DNA from 4 places in the Pseudovibrio sp. JE062 genome. Region 2 is predicted to be linked to each of the others. Evidence: riboswitches for the same ligand, from Rfam matches in the RefSeq annotation. Region 2 holds a riboswitch; each other region holds the start of a gene.
The links. A riboswitch is a leader RNA that binds a small molecule or an ion and turns the genes downstream of it on or off. The one in region 2 is predicted to bind thiamine pyrophosphate.

Region 1 (4,549 bases), 320 kb from region 2:
CACCAGAGAAACTCAACTGCCCCGCAGCCCAGCCCCATTTGCAGTCTCGGGGGGAACAGCTTGTAAAAGCACGGGCGCGAACCACCAGTTGGTTATCAATGCATTCGCCTTCCACCTCAATCTGAGAAAGCTCTTTCAGCCGTGCCTTTGGGTTCTCCCAGTTGCCCAGCTCTGCCATCTCAGATTTGCGGACTTCGCAGGCGGTTTGGGCTTGTCCTTCAGAGGCAAAGAAAGCGAATGTGCTGAACAGCGTGCACATGAACGTTGTTTGACTAAGCTTCATGACGAACGGCCCCCCGCCAGAAACGCACCTCAGAGGAAAACACTGGTGATGCGTTTAAAACAAAAGCTTGGAGCGATTTGCATGAACTCAATGAATGCACCAAACTTCAGTTCTCTCATATATCAATGTAGATGGGCTCTGTGAGGAGTAAATGCGTGTTTTATCCTATCACCCTAGGTCTTTTACGCTTTTGACGATTTCCTGAAGCTTGCGCGTAGCTTCCGCAGCACTGGGTGCCCCACAGATTGCTGAAATGACAGCAACACCATCAGCCCCAGCTTTGATCACTTGATCCGCATTGGCAAGAGAAATTCCGCCAATCCCAACAACAGGCAGCTGTGATTGAGCAGTTAAGCCAGCAAAGTTCTGCATCCCCACATCAGCTGCATCATCTTTGCTGTTGGTCGGAAAGCATGCGCCGATGCCGAGGTAATCGCAGGCTGCAATGTCCGCAGCGTCCAGCTCATCCTGAGTGCTCACCGACAGTCCAAGCAGCTTATCTGCCCCGATCAATTCCCGCGCTTTAGTGGCGTTCATGTCATCTTGTCCAACATGAACACCATCGGCATCAACGGCCAGCGCAACATCTACACGGTCATTGACGATCAAAGGCACATTGAGCGGTTTAAGCGCCTGCATCAGCCGTTCTGCCAGCTCAATCTGCTCTTTGGTGCTGCCAGTTTTATCGCGCAGTTGCACCACAGTAGCACCGTTTTGAGCGGCTGCGACTGCGATGTTGACGGGATCCTGGCCAGGGCAGTCTTGCGGCCCCAGCACTAGATATACGGAAAGATCAAGCAACGGCTTCATGCATCTCAACCCGAGCTGTTGCATTGAGGATATCACCGTTCAGCTGATAGAGACCATTGATGATATCCAACTGCAAACTTGCTGGTCCTGCGGTATCTTTCGCAGCAATCTCACCAGTTACACCGAGGAAAACCATTGCATCGACTGCAGCATCAAACGGATCATCGCAAACTGCGAGCGTTGCGCCAGTGAGGGCCGTTGCCGTGCAGCCGAGGCCAGTCACGTATGGCATCATCTTATCCCCGTTGGCGACTTCAGCAGTGCGCGTGCCGTCAGTGATGAAGTCGACCGGACCAGAGACAACAACCACAGCACCAGTCTGTTTCGCCAGCTCTTTCGCACCAGCCAGAGCAGTCTCAGAGCTATCCGTGCTATCAACGCCTTTTCCGCCTGCACCCTGACCGGCAAGTGCCATGATTTCAGAGGCATTACCGCGAATGACGCTCGGCTTATTCTCCAGCAATTCAGCAGCAAGTTTAGTGCGGAAGGTGAGGGCGCCGACAGCCACCGGGTCCAGCACCCATGGACGACCAGCCTTGTGAGCTGCAGCTGTTGCCAGCTTCATCGCCTCTGCTTGCGCAGGAGTAACGGTGCCTACGTTGACCACTAATGCCCCTGCAACACTTGCAAGTTCAGGGGCTTCCTCTGGTCCATCTACCATGGCAGGAGAAGCACCAATCGCCAGCAGGGCGTTGGCAGTGGTGTTCGCCACCACGATGTTCGTCATGTTATGGACGAGTGGACTGTTTTCACGAATTGCGGAAAGAGTTGCGCAAGCGCTTTCGACACGACCCATTTTTATCCTCGGTCTTGTTGTGCGAAAGAGAGCTGGTGTCAGGGCCTTGGCATATTGCCAGAAGAAACTGTCCCCCAACACGGTGTGAGTGCTCCCTTCGCTGGAATTATCCAGATCAGGTTCATCGAGTATGATCTCAGCCACGACACAAGTGCCGGGCACCCCGTTTCACAGCTCTGAACCTAAGGGGTCTGCCGGAGGAGATCAAGGCGATGTGGAGGAGGGGGACAACCTATCAACGGCGCGGATGTGCTTTGTCGTAGGCATCCAACAGCTGTGCACTGTTCACTTCCGTATAAATCTGCGTGGTAGAAAGGCTTGCGTGGCCCAAAAGCTCCTGAATGCTCCGCAAATCCCCGCCTTCAGACAGCAAATGCGTCGCAAAGGAATGGCGCAATGCATGGGGAGTAGCCGTATCCGGAAGCCCAAGTGCACTGCGGATTTTTTGCATGGCCAGCTGAATCATGCGAGCGTTGAGCGCTCCACCGCGAACACCGCGGAAGAGGGGCGAGTTCGCTGAAAGGTCATAGGGGCATTGATCTTTGTAAGCTTCAATAGCTTCAACGACCACAGGCAAAACCGGAACAAGCCGTTCCTTATTACCTTTACCGCGCACTTTCAAAGACTTATCGCCTTCTTTCGGTGCCGTCGCCGGTGTCAGAGACAACGCTTCAGAGATGCGAAGTCCGCAGCCGTACAGGAGAGTAAACACCGCAGCATTGCGCGCTTCAACCCAGGGAGTATCCTCGAAAGCCAGATCGCTGCTGACGATAGCTTTGGCCTCCTCAACGGGGATAGGCTTGGGTAAGCTGCGGGGAAGTCTCGGCGTACGCACCGCTGCAGCACCGGCCGCATTCACCTCGCCGCGCTCCTCCAGAAACGAGAGGAACGAGCGAATACCAGCCAGACCGCGAGCAAGCGTCCGCGTCTGCGCGCCGTCTTTCCGACGCGTTGCCAGAAAGCCGCGAAAGTCTTTTGGTTTCAACGACTCCAGATGCCGCAGAGCAACTGGCTCACCCTCATAGCTGGTCATGAAACGCAGGAACTGACGCGTGTCGCGCTCATACGCTTCCAGTGTCCGCTCAGCCAGTCGCCGTTCGGAGCCAAGATGATCAATCCAGTCTTCAATCGCTGCGGTAACATCTGGTTTGCAGATGATGAGTAAGTCTTCGCCGCTATCCAGGGAATTTGCCATTCGCCAAGTGTAAGCGCCAAATCTGGCTGAATGGTTACCAAAAGATAAACATTCACGCCTTTACGAAATGGCTGAGCAGATTTAGTCGATCACGATTGGTTCCCCGTGGTCGCTGATGATCCGGTCAATCTCCTGCCGTGCCGCCATCGCAAACCGTTTCTGGTTCTCCGTTGGGGCAACGGAATCCCCCAGAACAACGATATTCTCGTCATTAAACCGGTTCGCAGGGCCAGTGTAGTTGAAACTGCCAACAATCATGATGCTATCGTCAATCACCATAAGCTTATGATGCAGCTTGCCAATCCGGCTCGATCCGCGAACGAAGTGCAGATCAGCGCCAGCTTCTGCAAGAGGCTGCGTCGCGGCCCAATCCTGCCCGCCTTGCCGGGCGTCAAGAGCACCGCGCACCTGTCTTCCTGCTTCCATCAGCAGCAACATGGCATCATCAATGCCGGAGCTTTTGGAGAAGGTGAAGATCGCAAAGTCCACCCGTTCCTTAGCTTTCGTCATCTGTTTCGTGACTTCCATCTCCGGCGCATGGTCCGGCGCAAAGCAAACTTTCACGCGGATGTCGTCAACCACCACCTCTTTCGGTGTGTTTTCGGACTCATTCTCATCCACGCTGTAGCGGCCAAATCTTCCGCGTTTAATCTCCCTGAATTCCCGCTCAAAGATGTCAGCGACCTTCTCATCCTTGATGATAAGAAGATGGTTCAGATTGCGATGCGTGCCGGTCTCCGTGAAGTTTGTGGAGCCGGTCAGAACAGCATTGCCGTCACGAATGATGAATTTCTGATGGAATATCCGTGGGTTAAAATCCGTCCGTACCCACACTTTGGAACGCAGTAGCGCCGCATGAAGCTGGCGGTTCACCTCGTTCTCAACACGAGGGTCACTGGTATGCGGGTCATCCGCAGGCTCATCCACGCTTAGATAATCCGCCTCGGATACCACTCGCACCCGCACGCCGCGCCGTTTTGCGTTAATTATTGCGTTGGTTATGCGTTTATTGTCTATTTCTTGAATTGCTATGTCGAGACTTCGCACTGCAGCATCGATAAACGCAATAATCTCGCCCTCCAGATCATCCAGCGGATTATCCGGCAAATGATCGAGGACTGTTTTCGGACCAACGAGGAATTTCAGATTCTCGGTTTGAACTGCCATTGTACCCTCCCAGCGTCATAACATCTTACCCTAGGGTAGATGATGTGTCGGTACACAATTATGACGGTAGGAAGTGAAATTGATGGCGGGTTAGAAACCTACCGAGATAAGCGGGTTGGTGTTGCCCTGAATTTCCAAAATACGCGCATCTCGCAATTGCTCTTCTTCTGAGACTGGATCCTCAGCCATCCACTGGTTGAACATCTTCACCTCTGTCTCTGTCAACGGCATGCCATAGGTCTCCTGCATGTAGAGGTAGATCCGTGCGATATCCCCGCGTGTCTCAGCCATTGGCTCG
Region 2 (4,549 bases):
TCTGGAATGGCCGCGCAGTTCTACGTCATACACAAACGAGTAATGCACATCTCCGGAGAGGATCGTGAAACGGTCTGGCGTTTTGCGGTGACGGAACACATTCAAAATGCCATCTGCCGTTCCCGGATGCGCCATCCAGTATTCAGCATCCACCATGAGCGGCTTGCCCATGAAGGTGAGGAGCTTCTGAAGGGTCTCGATCAATTTGACGCCGAAGATTGGTGCAGCAGATACAAGCAGAACGGCATCCTTGCCGCGAAGGGATCGCTGAAGGTCAGTGACAGCTTCCCAGTCCAACAAGCCTGAAGGCAAATATCCTGCCCGTTCTGATCTCCATCTGCGTGTGCGGGTGTCCAGAACCAACAGTGGCGGGTCCAGCTCCCAGTGGTAGTCCCAATTCTCAAAGCCAAAGAGATGATCCAGAAACTCATCGTAGGCGCTTGTGCCAGGGATCTTGAAGACCTCAGTCATCTCATCCAGCAGTCCACCTGCGAAGGCTTCCGGTTTGTTGCCCCAGCCCTGATTGAGCATGTAGGCGCACAGTGCATTACCGATGATGCGGCGGGAGAACGGGTGACCGTAGGCGGTCTCTTCCCAATCACGATTGAGGTTCCAGTCGTCCGTGACATCGTGATCATCAAAGATCATCGCGACAGGCAAATGCGCAAAGAGCCTTCGGACCTGACTGAGGCCTAAGACAAAGTCCTTCAGGATTTCCTGCTCAGTCTCATAAAGCTCTGTTTCTTCAGGTGTTAGACCCTCAGGTTTATCTGTCTCAACCAAATCCCATGCAGCAGGAGACCAGACGAGCAAATACATTGCCAGAAATTCAGCTAGTGTAATCAGGTGGTTGTGAGCATGGTCAGCTGTAAAAATCGGCTTTTCGACGCCGCCAAACAAGACAACCCAGAGCTTCCGGTTCTTTTCCAGATTGGGCAGAAACTTCTCACGCCGATAGTAGGTATCACCATGGCTATACAGATCTGACGCAGCATCAGGGATCTTGCTTTCCAAGCCGCTCAACTGCTCTTCTGTAATGCCAAGCTTTTCGATGAGCGAATGGATTGCTCGCAGCATTGGACCAGCTACATCATCTGAGTAAATCTGGTCACCGCTCATCACCAGTGCAGCAGGCCATTTCTCCTGATCAACCTTGGTCCCACCATTCGTGGCAATATGCTTAGCCAGGAACTGATCTGCAGCGACCAAGCCGTCACCTGATTCGTGGTGAGGTTTACGGCAGGAGCCATGCAGAAGCGAAGACACTTTGGAGCTGAGAAGGAAGCCGGGAAGCGATTGACCTTCATAACAGAGATCAGGTGCCCAAGCCGCGTGATCTTGCCAGCCTGCCGCCTCATCATCTGCCATACGCAAAGATAGGCGATAGTTGACCCAGACATCCTGTGGCAGTGGCTGATGAAGCGGAAGGTCAATCAACAGGTAATGAAGGTGCGTGCCTGCTGAAATCAGGTTCACCTCTGCCTGCTTTTTGGAAAGCTCATAGGTTTGCGGATCACCGCCTTGGGGCAGTAGCTCCAGCTTTACATCTGCCGGTGCGCGAACAGCGAGCCAGAAGGTTAAACGGGTGGTTTCTAATCGCCGCAGAATAGGGCCGGCAAGAACAGACGGGAGAGAAGAGGTTTCAGGCATTCGTTGATATTATTAGTTGCGATATCCAGAAGTGAAATTCTTAGGTGAGAGATAGGTGCGCAAACCTCAAAATCCAATAAGGGCCAACAACTCCCCCTCTCACCCAAGCCAAATTACAGAAGATTTCTGAACCTCACCTGAACCGAACCTGCCTTGACAGGCCCTTCTAATAGGTCTAGCAAAAACACGTATGCAGGGGAGTCTCACCTAGGAGACTGAGAGGCTGACAGAGCGCAAGCTCGGCGACGCGACCCTTTGAACCTGACCCAGTTGATACTGGCGTAGGAAGCACGGGTCGCGCGTCCTGTTATCAGGAGTATTGTATCCACCGCGCCCCACTCAGCAGGAGATCTTCCTGCGGTTTCCCAGCCAAAACTCATCTGGTGTCTTTCGAGTTATGAACTTGAGGAGCACCATTATGACTAGCCCAAAGCCATCCATCACCACAGGCTCCTTGCCTGCATCACGCAAGATCTACGTGAATGGCAATCTGCATGAAGACGTGCGCGTCCCAATGCGCGAAATCAGCGTCCATCCAACAGCAGGCGAACCACCGTTGCCAGTCTATGACAGCTCCGGCCCCTACACTGATCCTGCTGTTACAACCAGTATTTCCGAAGGTCTGCCAACAGTACGGCGCAAGTGGATCAAGGCTCGCGGAGATGTGGAAACCTATGAAGGCCGGGAGATTAAGCCGGAAGACAATGGCTTTGCACAGGGCGAGCGATTGGTTGCCGAGTTTCCGGTGAAGCCGCAGCCGCTGCGTGGCAAGGACGGGAAGTCTGTGACGCAGTTGGCTTATGCCCGCGCAGGCATCATAACGCCGGAGATGGAGTTCGTTGCTATCCGCGAGAACCAGATGCGTGAGGCCGTTGCCGAGGAACGTTCCGGCAATGACTGGGGAGCGAGCATTCCTGATTATGTGACGCCGGAGTTTGTTCGGGACGAAGTAGCGGCAGGTCGTGCAATTATCCCCTCCAACATCAATCACCCAGAGAGCGAGCCAATGATTATTGGCCGGAACTTTCTGGTGAAGATCAACGCCAATATGGGTACGTCCGCAGTCACCTCTTCCATGGAGGAGGAAGTGGACAAGATGGTCTGGGCAATCCGTTGGGGCGCGGATACGGTGATGGACCTCTCAACAGGTCGGAACATTCACAACACCCGCGAGTGGATCATCCGCAACAGTCCGGTGCCGATTGGGACGGTTCCGCTTTATCAGGCGCTAGAGAAGGTGAATGGCATTGCTGAAGATCTGACTTGGGAGATCTTCCGTGACACGCTGATTGAGCAGGCTGAGCAAGGGGTTGATTATTTCACCATCCACGCTGGCGTGCGTCTGCACATGGTGCCGATGACCGTTAATCGTGTGACAGGCATTGTTTCTCGTGGCGGCTCCATCATGGCCAAGTGGTGTCTGCATCATCACAAGGAAAGCTTCCTTTATGAGCACTTTGCTGAGATCTGCGATATCTGTCGCCAGTATGATGTGGCTTTCTCCCTTGGTGATGGTTTGCGTCCAGGTTCCATTGCGGATGCGAATGATGAGGCTCAGTTTGCTGAGCTGGAAACGCTTGGTGAGCTGACCAAGATTGCTTGGGCCAAGGATTGTCAGGTGATGATCGAAGGTCCGGGCCATGTAGCCATGCATAAGATCAAGGAGAACATGGATAAGCAGCTGGAATGCTGCCATGAGGCTCCATTCTACACACTTGGCCCTCTCACCACAGATATCGCTCCCGGTTACGATCACATCACCTCTGGCATTGGCGCGGCGATGATTGGGTGGTTTGGCTGTGCCATGCTTTGTTATGTGACGCCGAAGGAGCATCTGGGGCTGCCCGACCGAGATGACGTGAAGACTGGCGTGATCACCTACAAGATTGCCGCTCATGCTGCTGATCTTGCCAAGGGATTGCCGGGTGCTCAGCGACGAGATGATGCACTATCCCGTGCGCGCTTTGAGTTCCGTTGGGAGGATCAGTTCAACCTGTCCCTCGACCCAGAAACAGCCCGCAACTTCCATGATGAGACCTTGCCGAAGGATGCGCACAAAGTGGCGCATTTCTGCTCTATGTGTGGGCCAAAGTTCTGTTCTATGCGGATTTCTCATGACATTCGGGCTGATGCTCAGAAAGAAGGCATGGAAGCGATGGCGGCCAAGTTCCGTGAAGGTGGTGAGCTTTATCTTCCATTAGCGGAGGCGGAGCAGTGATTACGATTGCAGGAGCTGGCCTTGCAGGGCTGGCTTCCGCCTATGAACTGGCAAAGCGTGGTGCATCTGTCACCATCTTCGAGAGGGCAGAAAAGCCCGGAGAAAACAGCGTTGCCCGGTTCGCAGGCGGTATGCTGGCCCCTTATTGCGAGCGGGAAAGTGCGGAAGAGAATGTCATCACGCTCGGATGCAAAGCAGCTGATTGGTGGGCTGAGGTCACACCCGTTACACGGCATGGAACACTTGTGGTCGCACCACCGCGAGATCAGGCAGAACTGACACGGTTTGCACGACGGACGTCCCATTTCGATGAAGTTGATGGGCAGGTAATCCCTCAGATTGAACCGGCTTTAGAAGGCCGGTTTGAGCGAGGGCTTTTCTTCAAAGAAGAGGCTCATCTTGATCCACGGCAGGCGCTTGTTGATCTGACAAAGGCTGTCGAGAAGCTTGGCGTGGAGATCCGCTATGGCACTGACGCACCCTCGCAGGTTGACCTCAACTGCACGGCTATGGCAGCTGGTCTGCCTGACTTGCGGGCTGTGCGTGGTGAGATGGCGGTTTTGCAATGCCCGGAGGTTGAGCTGTCTCGTGTCATCCGCCTTATACATCCGCGTATGCCGCTTTATCTGGTACCGCGTACCGATGGTCTGTTCATGATTGGAGGCACAATGGTGGAGAGCA
Region 3 (4,549 bases), on a different contig from region 2:
AACCTGCTTCCTCCCGCAAGCCTGTGGTTGCACAGCGTGTAGGGGACGCGATTGAGCAGGAGGAAGGTCTGAAGCCTTCCAATACATCCGGCATTGTCGGCATGATTGTTATTATCCTGATCATTCTGGGTGTGACTGCAGGCGTTTACAGCCAGCGCGAGGCCATTCTCTCTTTGATCCTGCCAGCTGAAACCAGCGATACCGGAGAGCCAGAGAGCGCACCAACAGGTGAAGATGAACCACTTCGGGTTCAGCCTGAACGTGCGCCTAAGAAGAACACTGACCGTCTGTTGCCATCTGATGAAGGAGCTAAAGTTTCTCCAGATGCAACACCGGTGACGACAACCCGGATTACCCGGAACTCCTCCAGCGCCGCACCAACTGAAAGTGCACCTGCACCAACTGTTGTTCGCAGTGTCGATCCGGCACCTGCCACATCCTCTGATGACAGTTCTACTCCTCAGGTGCTGCCTGCCAAGGAGCCTGAGCCGCAGACAGCAGGTGTAGAGACGAACTCAGTTCCACCGGCAGAGACCATCGGCACCGAGTCCGAGATTTCTCCAGTGGCACAGCAGAGCATTCTTTATGAAGAAGCTTTGACACCGGGTGCAGCTGGTTCTGCTTCTCGTGGTAACGTGGTCTGGACGCTGGATGAGGTTAATGGAACCTCTGTCATCAAAGCTGTTGCGACGCTTCCATCCCGCAATCTCTCTGTCGAGATGACGCTGAAGCCGAACAGTGATCAGTCTCTGCCAGCAAGCCATCTGCTAGAGCTGAACTTCATCTTCCCGGAAGGGTTTGACGGCAAGGGTGTTGAGAAGGTGCCTGGCCTGATCCTGAAGAAGACTGAATCCGAAGCTGGTGATCCGCTTGATGGGGCTGCTGTGAAGGTTTCTGACACGCTCTTCTGGATTGCTCTTTCTGACAGCAATGAAGAGAAGGCAAAGAACCTGCAGCGTCTTGCTGAGCGTGAATGGATTGATGTTCCACTGCTGTACAACAGCGGTCGCCGCGCAATGCTGACCTTTGAAAAAGGGACAACTGGCAACAAGGTTGTCGCTCAGGCAATCAAGAGCTGGAAGTAATCTGTTTTCAGCAAGTTAGAGTGATTTTAGAAGGCCTTGGCTCTGTTGAAGCTGAGGCCTTTTTTCATGGCGTTGTCCCCTGGCCTCAGAAAATCTGCTTGCAAACTCCCGTAGAAACGCGCATGGTCCTGCCATTCCGAGGGGTGCTTTTCTTTCGAAAAGCTGAGATTGCGATGAGCTAAACCCTTTGAACCTGATCCGGGTAATGCCGGCGAAGGGACGGGACCTGAACCATTCTTCCCGGACCTCTATTTCTGCAGTTTGTAGTTGGAGATCCTGTGTCGAAAATTCCCAGAGAGCCAATCTGAGCTCCGTTCTTCCGCCTGTTTGTGATGCCCAATACCATTGTTGGGAAATAACATGCTGAAGCGAGCTTTAATACGAATTCTGCGAAGTCTTTTCGGGATTTTGCTGTTTGTCGCCATTTGGGCACTTGTGGTTTGGATTGGAGAGTTTCCTCCGTTTCTATTGCCAGGTCCGGCGGCGGTTTTTACCGCTTTTCTCAATCAAGGTGCTTTCTTGCTGCATCATGCAGGCATTACCGCCTATGAGACCGTTCTCGGTTTTCTCTTTGGCGTGAGTGCCGGGGCTTCGCTTGCAATACTGTTGTCGATGTCTCGCCGGGTGCGCCTGTTTCTGCTGCCTCCGATTGCAGCAACTCAATCTCTTCCTGTGTTTGCCATTGCGCCGCTTCTGGTGCTGTGGTTCGGCTTTGGGCTTGCTTCCAAGGTGGTGATGGCTGTGATTGTGATCTTCTTTTCCGTGACCTCAACGTTTTTTGACGGGTTACGGAGGACGGATCAGTCCTTGCTTGACCTTGGTAAGCTGCACGGTCTCAACCGCTGGCAAATGCTCCGTTACATCCGCATTCCTGCTGCGATGCCGTCTCTGGCATCAGGCATGCGGATTGCGGCGGTGTTCGCGCCGATTGGTGCGGTGGTTGGAGAATGGGTTGGTGCAAAGGGAGGGCTGGCTTTTATCATGTTGCAATCCAACGCACGCATGCAAACAGCGACCATGTTTGCAGCGCTGATCTTGCTTGCGGTGATGGTGTTGAGCCTGAGGGCAGTTGTTGAGTTCGCCACTTCTCGGATGATCTATTGGCAGAAAGAGATCTAGATCTCAGAGTATGAGGACGTAACCTTATGAAAAAACTAGGTATGCTGTTTGGCGCAGCGATGCTTGCGAGCACGCTTCAGGTGCAGGCTGCGGACAAGCTGACTGTGCTGCTCGATTGGTTTGCGAACCCGGACCATGCTCCGATTGTGGTTGCGAAGGCACGGGGCTTCTTCGAGAAGGAAGGGCTTGATGTTGAGCTGATTGAACCGGCTGATCCTTCCATGCCGCCAAAGCTGGTTGCAGCCGGGCAGGGGGATATTGCAATCTCCTATCAGCAGACGCTACATCCGCAGATCGATGAGGGTATGCCGCTGATGCGTATCGGCACGCTGGTCTCCACGCCACTGAACACGCTGATCGTGCTGGAAGATGGACCGATCAAGGAGATTGCAGACCTCAAGGGCAAGCGTATCGGCTACTCCACGTCCGGCTTTGAAAGCGCGATGCTGGGTAAGATGCTCTCCAATGCTGGCTTGAGTTCTGATGACGTTGAGCTGATCAACGTGAACTTTTCGCTCTCTCCTTCCTTGATGGCGGGACAGGTTGATGCGGTGATTGGTGGTTACCGTAACTTTGAGCTGAACCAGATGGAAATTGAAGGCGCGAAAGGTCGTGCGTTCTATCCGGAGGAGAATGGTGTGCCGGTTTATGATGAGCTGATCTACGTTGCTCACAAAGACAAGCTGGATGATCCACGCCTGAAGAAGTTCATCAGTGCGATTGAGGCGGCAACTGTTTATCTGCTGAACAACCCTCAAGACTCCTGGGAGAGCTTCCTTGAGGTCTACCCGAACCTTGATGATGAGCTGAACAAGCGCGCCTGGGCAGATACTCTGCCACGCTTTGCGAGCCGTCCGGCAGCTTTGGATATTGGCCGCTACGAGCGCTTTGCGAACTTCCTGATTGAGCAGGGGCTCATTAAAACAGCGCCTCCAGTGGAAACCTACGCGGTTGAACTGCGCTAACCGTTATAGGTCTAAACCAATTATTGAGCCTCCGAGTTTCGGGGGCTCTTTTTATTTGTAGGCCAAATGCCGTTATTGCGCTGCATCCTTCACCGCTTCGTGCTGCGCCAGATCACTGAGGATGTACTTCTCAAAAGCCGCATAGATGGCGTTGTACTCGCCGTCAGAGAGGGCTTTGCATTCGTCGAGCAGGGTGAGTGCTTTTTTCTTGTCGTTCTCCTCAAAGAGCGCGAAGACCATATTGCAATGGGTGTTTTTGAGTTTGAGGAAATTTTCCGAAAAAGCGAGGGATGGATCACCTAGTAACGCAAACGAACGCATTAAATAACGGCTGGTTTTGACAGGGATCGTCTCCAGCGTCGCGAGCTCTTGCATCTGGCCGCGGGTGGTCTCGCAGATGAGGAGACTGTGGCCTGCCTCCTTGCAGTGGCGGGCTAAATCATCAGCTAAATCAACGGGTTTGCCGAGTGGCGCATATCTGAAGTGGCGCCTTGTGCCGGTTTCTCCGAGCGTTGCCAGGCCTGTTGAGATGCCGATATCGAGCGTGACCGCGTGATCCGTCATATTTTTCTGGTTGAAGTTGAAGCGATCTTTGACATTAAAACGCTTCATCTGCTTCTGCATTTCAATCGCCGTCCGACATGCATGCGCTGCATGGAACGGATCATCCAAAGGGGCGTTCCAGTAGGCGCTTAGGCCCGAGGTATTCAGCGTATTTAATGTTCCATCGTGGATATGGACTTCATCCAAATGAGCGGTTTGGAAGCTGTTAGAGAAGCTTGCGAGATCCTGAGGGGAGAGACCTTCATAATATCGATGAAAGTGCCTCAGGCGGGTTGAGAGGCTCGTGATCTCACGTTGTTGACCTTCCAATGGCAGTTGCTCTGATTTTGTAAGCAACTTCTGCATCTGTTTGGGTGCAAGAATACCTGCAAATCGCTCAGTTGTTTTGCTGCGGTGGCTTTTGAAGGTCACTCTTCTGATAGTGCAGGAGAGTGCGAAAATCAGCAGAATGATGAGCGATGGAAAGAATGGCTCCAGCGCTATGTTGTTAAGAGCAAACTGGTGAAATGCGACGCCATTCATCGCCAGCACTGCGATGGCCGCTATGGTCAGGCTAAGCCAGAAGCCTTGTGTTGCAGAAGCGAGCACGACAGCGCCACCGAAAATGATTAGTGCCGCAATCTCAGTGTATTGGCTCCACTTGGGAGTTGTGATGAAATTGCTAGATTGCAGCGTCTGGAGTGCCTGCGCGTGTCGTTCTGACACTCTTGTTTGTGTGCCCAGAACAAAAGTGCTGTTTGGCGCTGGAGGCCAGAGTTTAGAGGAGACTTTGTCTTGTAAGATGTCGTTTGCAGCAAAGATATAGGTACCGGATGA
Region 4 (4,549 bases), on a different contig from region 2:
ATCGGAAAGGTCCGGAATCGCATCAACGGGTGTTTCCTTCAGTGCCCAGATGCCACCAAGTGTCAGCATCACTGCTGCCATCAGAACGATCACACGGTTCTTGATGGAAGCGCGGATTATGGAGCCAATCATTTGTCATCGGCCCCCACCGGTTCAGCTGGTGCTGATTTGGAGAGCTTTTCTCCACTCTCGTGCATCTCGACAAGGCTGAAGCGTTTGTCTGAGTCTCGCGTGATAGCAAACTCAACTTGTTTACTCGCAGACACATCAAACTCGTCCAGATTGCCACGAACCGCAAAAGTGGTTTCCATCTCTGGCCAGTCCAGCTCTTTGATCACCGCGTGACGGATGGTGATAGCGTTGGCCTCCGGATCAACGCGGGTCACTGTCCCTTCAGACCAGATGGGAGCACCTTGCGCCGGTGACATCCGTTCCATTCCCGCAGAAAGTGAGCTTTCACTGTCGATCAGGAACTGCGCTGAAGTAACAACTTCATCGCCAGCCTGCAGACCTTGCAGGATCTCTGTCCGGCTGCCTTCACCAAAACTACCGGTCAAACCGGGGGTCACGATACGGGGCTGAAAGGTGCCTTCCTCCGTTTGCAGGATTACCCGTTCAGACATACCTGTGCGGATCAATGCGCTGGTGGGAATGGTGATTGCATTTCGCGTTTCAGAAGGAATGATCGTGACGCGGCCAAACATGTTGGGACGTAAGAAGCCCTTGGAGTTATCGAAATGCAGCCGAACAGGCAGTGTACGGGTGACAGAGTCCAGCTCCGGATAGATGTAGTCAATCCGTCCATCCAGCACTTTTCCGGGCAAATGCTCAAAGCTGGCCAGCACTTCGCTGTTCGGGCTTAACCGGGCAATATCCTGCTCAAACACATCCACCATCAGCCAGACAGAAGACAGGTCTGCAAGCGTCAAGGCAATGGAATCTGGCTGTAGGTACATGCCATCCGCTGCTTCCAGTGTGGTCACCACACCCGATTGCGGCGCAAAAACCTTGAAGACATCCGCAGGCTTGCTAGCCCGGGCCATCTGATCAATCTGAGCGGTATCGATACCGTAGTTCTGAAGCTGGATACGGATGTTTTGCTCAGCGGCTCTATCACCTCCTCGCACCGCTCTGATCAGATCAGCACTGGCAACCGTCACTTCCGGTGCGTAGACAGTAAAAAGCAGGTCTCCCTTTTCAACGGGATCACCGACCGCGCGAATGTTGAGTTTCTGGATCCATCCTTCGGTCCGCAGATGAACCTGACTGGAACGGTGCTCATCATAGCCAACAAAGCCAACGCTTTCGATTTTCTGAGAAATCGGCTCCACACTGGCAATCGCTGTACGGACACCAATCGTATTGATGACACTCGGTGAAAGCGTCACACCAGTCCCATTTGGCTGCGTTTCCTCGCCAGCATAAACAGGGATGAGATCCATACCCATGGGAGACTTACCGGGTTCATCGCGCCGGAAGTTCGGATCCATAGGCGCAACCCAATACAGTATCTCTTTGTCAGTGCCACCAGAACTTCCCGAAGTCCAATCTACTGAACTGCCAAGAAAAATTCCAAGCCCAGCCGAGACACTCGCAACAACCGCAAACCCAACCACAACAGCGTACTTACTACGCATCGGTCCTGTCCTGCTCTACCAATCACGGGTCCAACCTGAAGCAACCCGCCAGCATCCGAAAACACCAACACCACTCCAAGCCCTCACCATTACGCCGCTTTTTGCTGACATAACGCAGCACAAAACAGCTTAGAGCCGAACATGATAATCGTTCCAGTTACTGGAAGGTCAAGTGTTCTTGTTAATCTCAATTTTGTTAGCTCTTCAACTTGCTGCTTACAGTTGCGCTGCTCTTCTTTTCCAGTTAAGAACCGCTTGACCTCGGGGTGCGCGCTTTTGTCGTGCTGAGATGCCAGATTGGCGAACCCGTTGAACCTGAACCGGCTAGAACCGGCGGAGGGAAGGGTACCGGTTTCATCCATCCTTGCCCTCTCGCCGCAATGGAGGATGACTTGAAACATCTGTTAATTGCTGCGGGATTACTCACTGCAACATCGGCAATGGCTGCCGAAAAACCAGAACTCACCGTTTACACCTATGACAGCTTCGTTTCCGACTGGGGCCCAGGCCCTAAAGTGGAAGAAGCATTTGAAGCGATCTGCGAATGTGATCTGAACCTAGTTGGTGTTGAAGATGGCGCAGCGCTGCTTTCCCGCCTTCGTCTTGAAGGCAACAACACCGATGCAGATGTTGTTCTGGGGCTGGATACCAATCTGATTGAGACAGCCAAAAAGACCGGTCTGTTTGCACCGCATGCCGTTGAAGCGAAGTACACTCTGCCGGTGGACTGGGCAGATGAGACCTTTGTGCCTTACGACTGGGGCTATTTCGCTTTTGTGCATAAGAAGGGCGCAACGGTTCCTTCCAATTTCCGTGAGTTGGCTGAGAGCGACACCAAAATCCTCATTCAGGATCCACGCTCCTCCACTCCGGGCCTTGGCTTGCTGCTTTGGGTGAAATCTGCTTATGGTGACGAAGCTGCAGATATCTGGGCAGGGCTTTCCGACAATATCGTGACTGTTACCAAAGGCTGGTCTGAAGCCTATGGTCTCTTCCTTGATGGGGAAGCGGACATGGTGCTCAGCTACACCACGTCTCCGGCTTATCATCTGATTGCCGAAGAAGATGACAGCAAAACCACCGCTGCATTTGATGAAGGCCATTACATGCAGGTGGAAGTGGCAGCGAAACTTGCAGGTACCGATCAGCCGGAGCTGGCAGACAAGTTCCTGAACTTCATGGTTTCTGACGCTTTCCAGAGCATCATTCCAACAACCAACTGGATGTACCCGGCAGTTACACCTGCAAGCGGTCTTCCAGCAGGTTTCGAAACCTTGCAAACACCTGAAAAGGCTTTGCTGCTTGCACCTAAAGATGCAGTTGCTGCACGACGTGAGGCTCTGCCGGAATGGCTCGAAGCGCTCAGCCAGTAAGCTCGCTTCCCGGAGTTGCCGCGGCATTGCTCGTCGCGGCACTCATTCTTGGCACGCTGGCTGCTGTTGCGCTGCGTGCCGAAGCCGGGCATGGTTTTTCTTTGTCAGACTGGGCGGCACTTAAGTTTACGCTCACACAAGCCGTGCTTTCAGCCGTGATCAGCGTAGGGTTGGCGGTGCCTGTTGCACGCGCGCTGGCACGCCGCCGGTTTAAGGGCCGCAGCCTGTTGATCGCCTTGCTTGGCGCCCCGTTTATCCTTCCGGTTATTGTCGCCATTCTTGGCCTGTTACAGGTGTTTGGACGTTCCGGTTGGATATCAGAAGTACTGGTTTATTTCGGTGCATCTCCCATCCGTATCTATGGCCTGCACGGTGTTGTGCTGGCTCATGTGTTCTTCAACCTGCCATTGGCAACGCGCCTCATATTGCAGGGATGGCAAGAGGTGCCATCGGAGCGTTTTCGCCTTGCGGCTCAGTTGGGGTGTGACGGCTGGTCTTTGTTCTGCCTGATCGAGCTTCCCATGCTCAAGCGCATTCTTCCCGGCGCACTTGCCGTGATTTTTGCTATTTGTCTCACTAGTTTTGCCGTTGCACTCACCCTTGGTGGAGGTCCCCGCGCTACGACGATTGAATTGGCGATTTATCAGGCCTTTACCTATGATTTTGACCTTGGACGTGCAGCACTTCTCTCTGCCCTGCAATTGGCGCTGACAGCCGCAGCAGCCTTTGCAGCTCTGAAGCTTTCCCAAGGTGAAGGCTTTGGTGCGGGATTAGACAGAGCCATCCAGCGCTGGGATGGTGGTGCGCCTATCATCGATAGTTTCTGGATCATACTCGCCGCTGTCTTCCTGCTTCTGCCACTCAGCGCTGTTGCGCTTTCTGGTGTCGCAGGTCTTTTTTCTCTGCCGTTCATAGTGATCAAATCCGCATTGATCTCGGTAGGCGTTGCTTCAGCCAGCACAATCATTCTGTTGTTGCTTGCGTTGCCGATGGCTGCAGCCATTGCTGTTAGAAGGCACAGCCCTGTAGAACTTGCGGGCATCCTTGGCCTTGCTGCTTCTCCATTGGTGATCGGCACAGGGCTGTTCATCATCATCCGCCCCTGGGCAAACCCAACAGATCTCGCGTTACCTGTCACTGCGCTGGTTAACGCAGCCATGGCCCTGCCGTTCGCCCTGCGCATTCTGGTTCCAGCTGCAAAGGATACTGTTTCCCGTCATGGACGTCTGGCACTGTCTTTGAACATGGAAGGCTGGGTGTTCTTCACGCATGTCTTCATTCCGCGCATGAGGCCTCAGATTGGCTTTGCTGCAGGCCTCGCTGCTGCGCTTTCCATGGGCGATCTGGGTGTGATTGCTCTTTTTGCTGATCCTGAGATTGCAACACTGCCTTTGCAGATCTATCGCCTCATGGGTGCTTACAAGATGGGAGCGGCGGCAGGTGGCGCACTGTTGTTGCTGGTGCTTTCCATGTCTTTATTCTGGCTCTTAGACCGAGGAGGACGCTGGCATGCTGAAGCTTGAGTCTTGCATTATCGCC

Region 1: another riboswitch for thiamine pyrophosphate. It lies ahead of thiM (hydroxyethylthiazole kinase); the one in region 2 lies ahead of thiC (phosphomethylpyrimidine synthase ThiC).
Region 3: another riboswitch for thiamine pyrophosphate. It lies ahead of PJE062_RS20315 (ABC transporter permease); the one in region 2 lies ahead of thiC (phosphomethylpyrimidine synthase ThiC).
Region 4: another riboswitch for thiamine pyrophosphate. It lies ahead of thiB (thiamine ABC transporter substrate binding subunit); the one in region 2 lies ahead of thiC (phosphomethylpyrimidine synthase ThiC).

The regions. Positions count from the first base shown of each region.
Region 1 is NZ_DS996807.1:193,703-198,251, forward strand. It holds gene PJE062_RS08425 (hypothetical protein) at 1-283, opposite strand, end outside; gene thiE (thiamine phosphate synthase) at 452-1,093, opposite strand; gene thiM (hydroxyethylthiazole kinase) at 1,077-1,889, opposite strand; TPP riboswitch at 1,965-2,065, opposite strand; gene PJE062_RS08440 (tyrosine recombinase XerC) at 2,125-3,084, opposite strand; gene PJE062_RS08445 (phospholipase D-like domain-containing protein) at 3,166-4,251, opposite strand; gene PJE062_RS08450 (endonuclease) at 4,342-4,549, opposite strand, start outside.
Region 2 is NZ_DS996807.1:518,380-522,928, reverse strand. It holds gene PJE062_RS09955 (peptide methionine sulfoxide reductase) at 1-1,650, opposite strand, end outside; TPP riboswitch at 1,835-1,955, shown strand; gene thiC (phosphomethylpyrimidine synthase ThiC) at 2,069-3,868, shown strand; gene PJE062_RS09945 (FAD-dependent oxidoreductase) at 3,865-4,549, shown strand, end outside.
Region 3 is NZ_DS996812.1:324,512-329,060, forward strand. It holds gene PJE062_RS20310 (hypothetical protein) at 1-1,085, shown strand, start outside; TPP riboswitch at 1,215-1,322, shown strand; gene PJE062_RS20315 (ABC transporter permease) at 1,605-2,204, shown strand; gene PJE062_RS20320 (ABC transporter substrate-binding protein) at 2,231-3,169, shown strand; gene PJE062_RS20325 (adenylate/guanylate cyclase domain-containing protein) at 3,242-4,549, opposite strand, start outside.
Region 4 is NZ_DS996815.1:116,563-121,111, reverse strand. It holds gene PJE062_RS23130 (efflux RND transporter permease subunit) at 1-132, opposite strand, end outside; gene PJE062_RS23125 (efflux RND transporter periplasmic adaptor subunit) at 129-1,637, opposite strand; TPP riboswitch at 1,890-1,996, shown strand; gene thiB (thiamine ABC transporter substrate binding subunit) at 2,018-3,010, shown strand; gene PJE062_RS23110 (thiamine/thiamine pyrophosphate ABC transporter permease ThiP) at 2,986-4,533, shown strand; gene PJE062_RS23105 (ATP-binding cassette domain-containing protein) at 4,520-4,549, shown strand, end outside.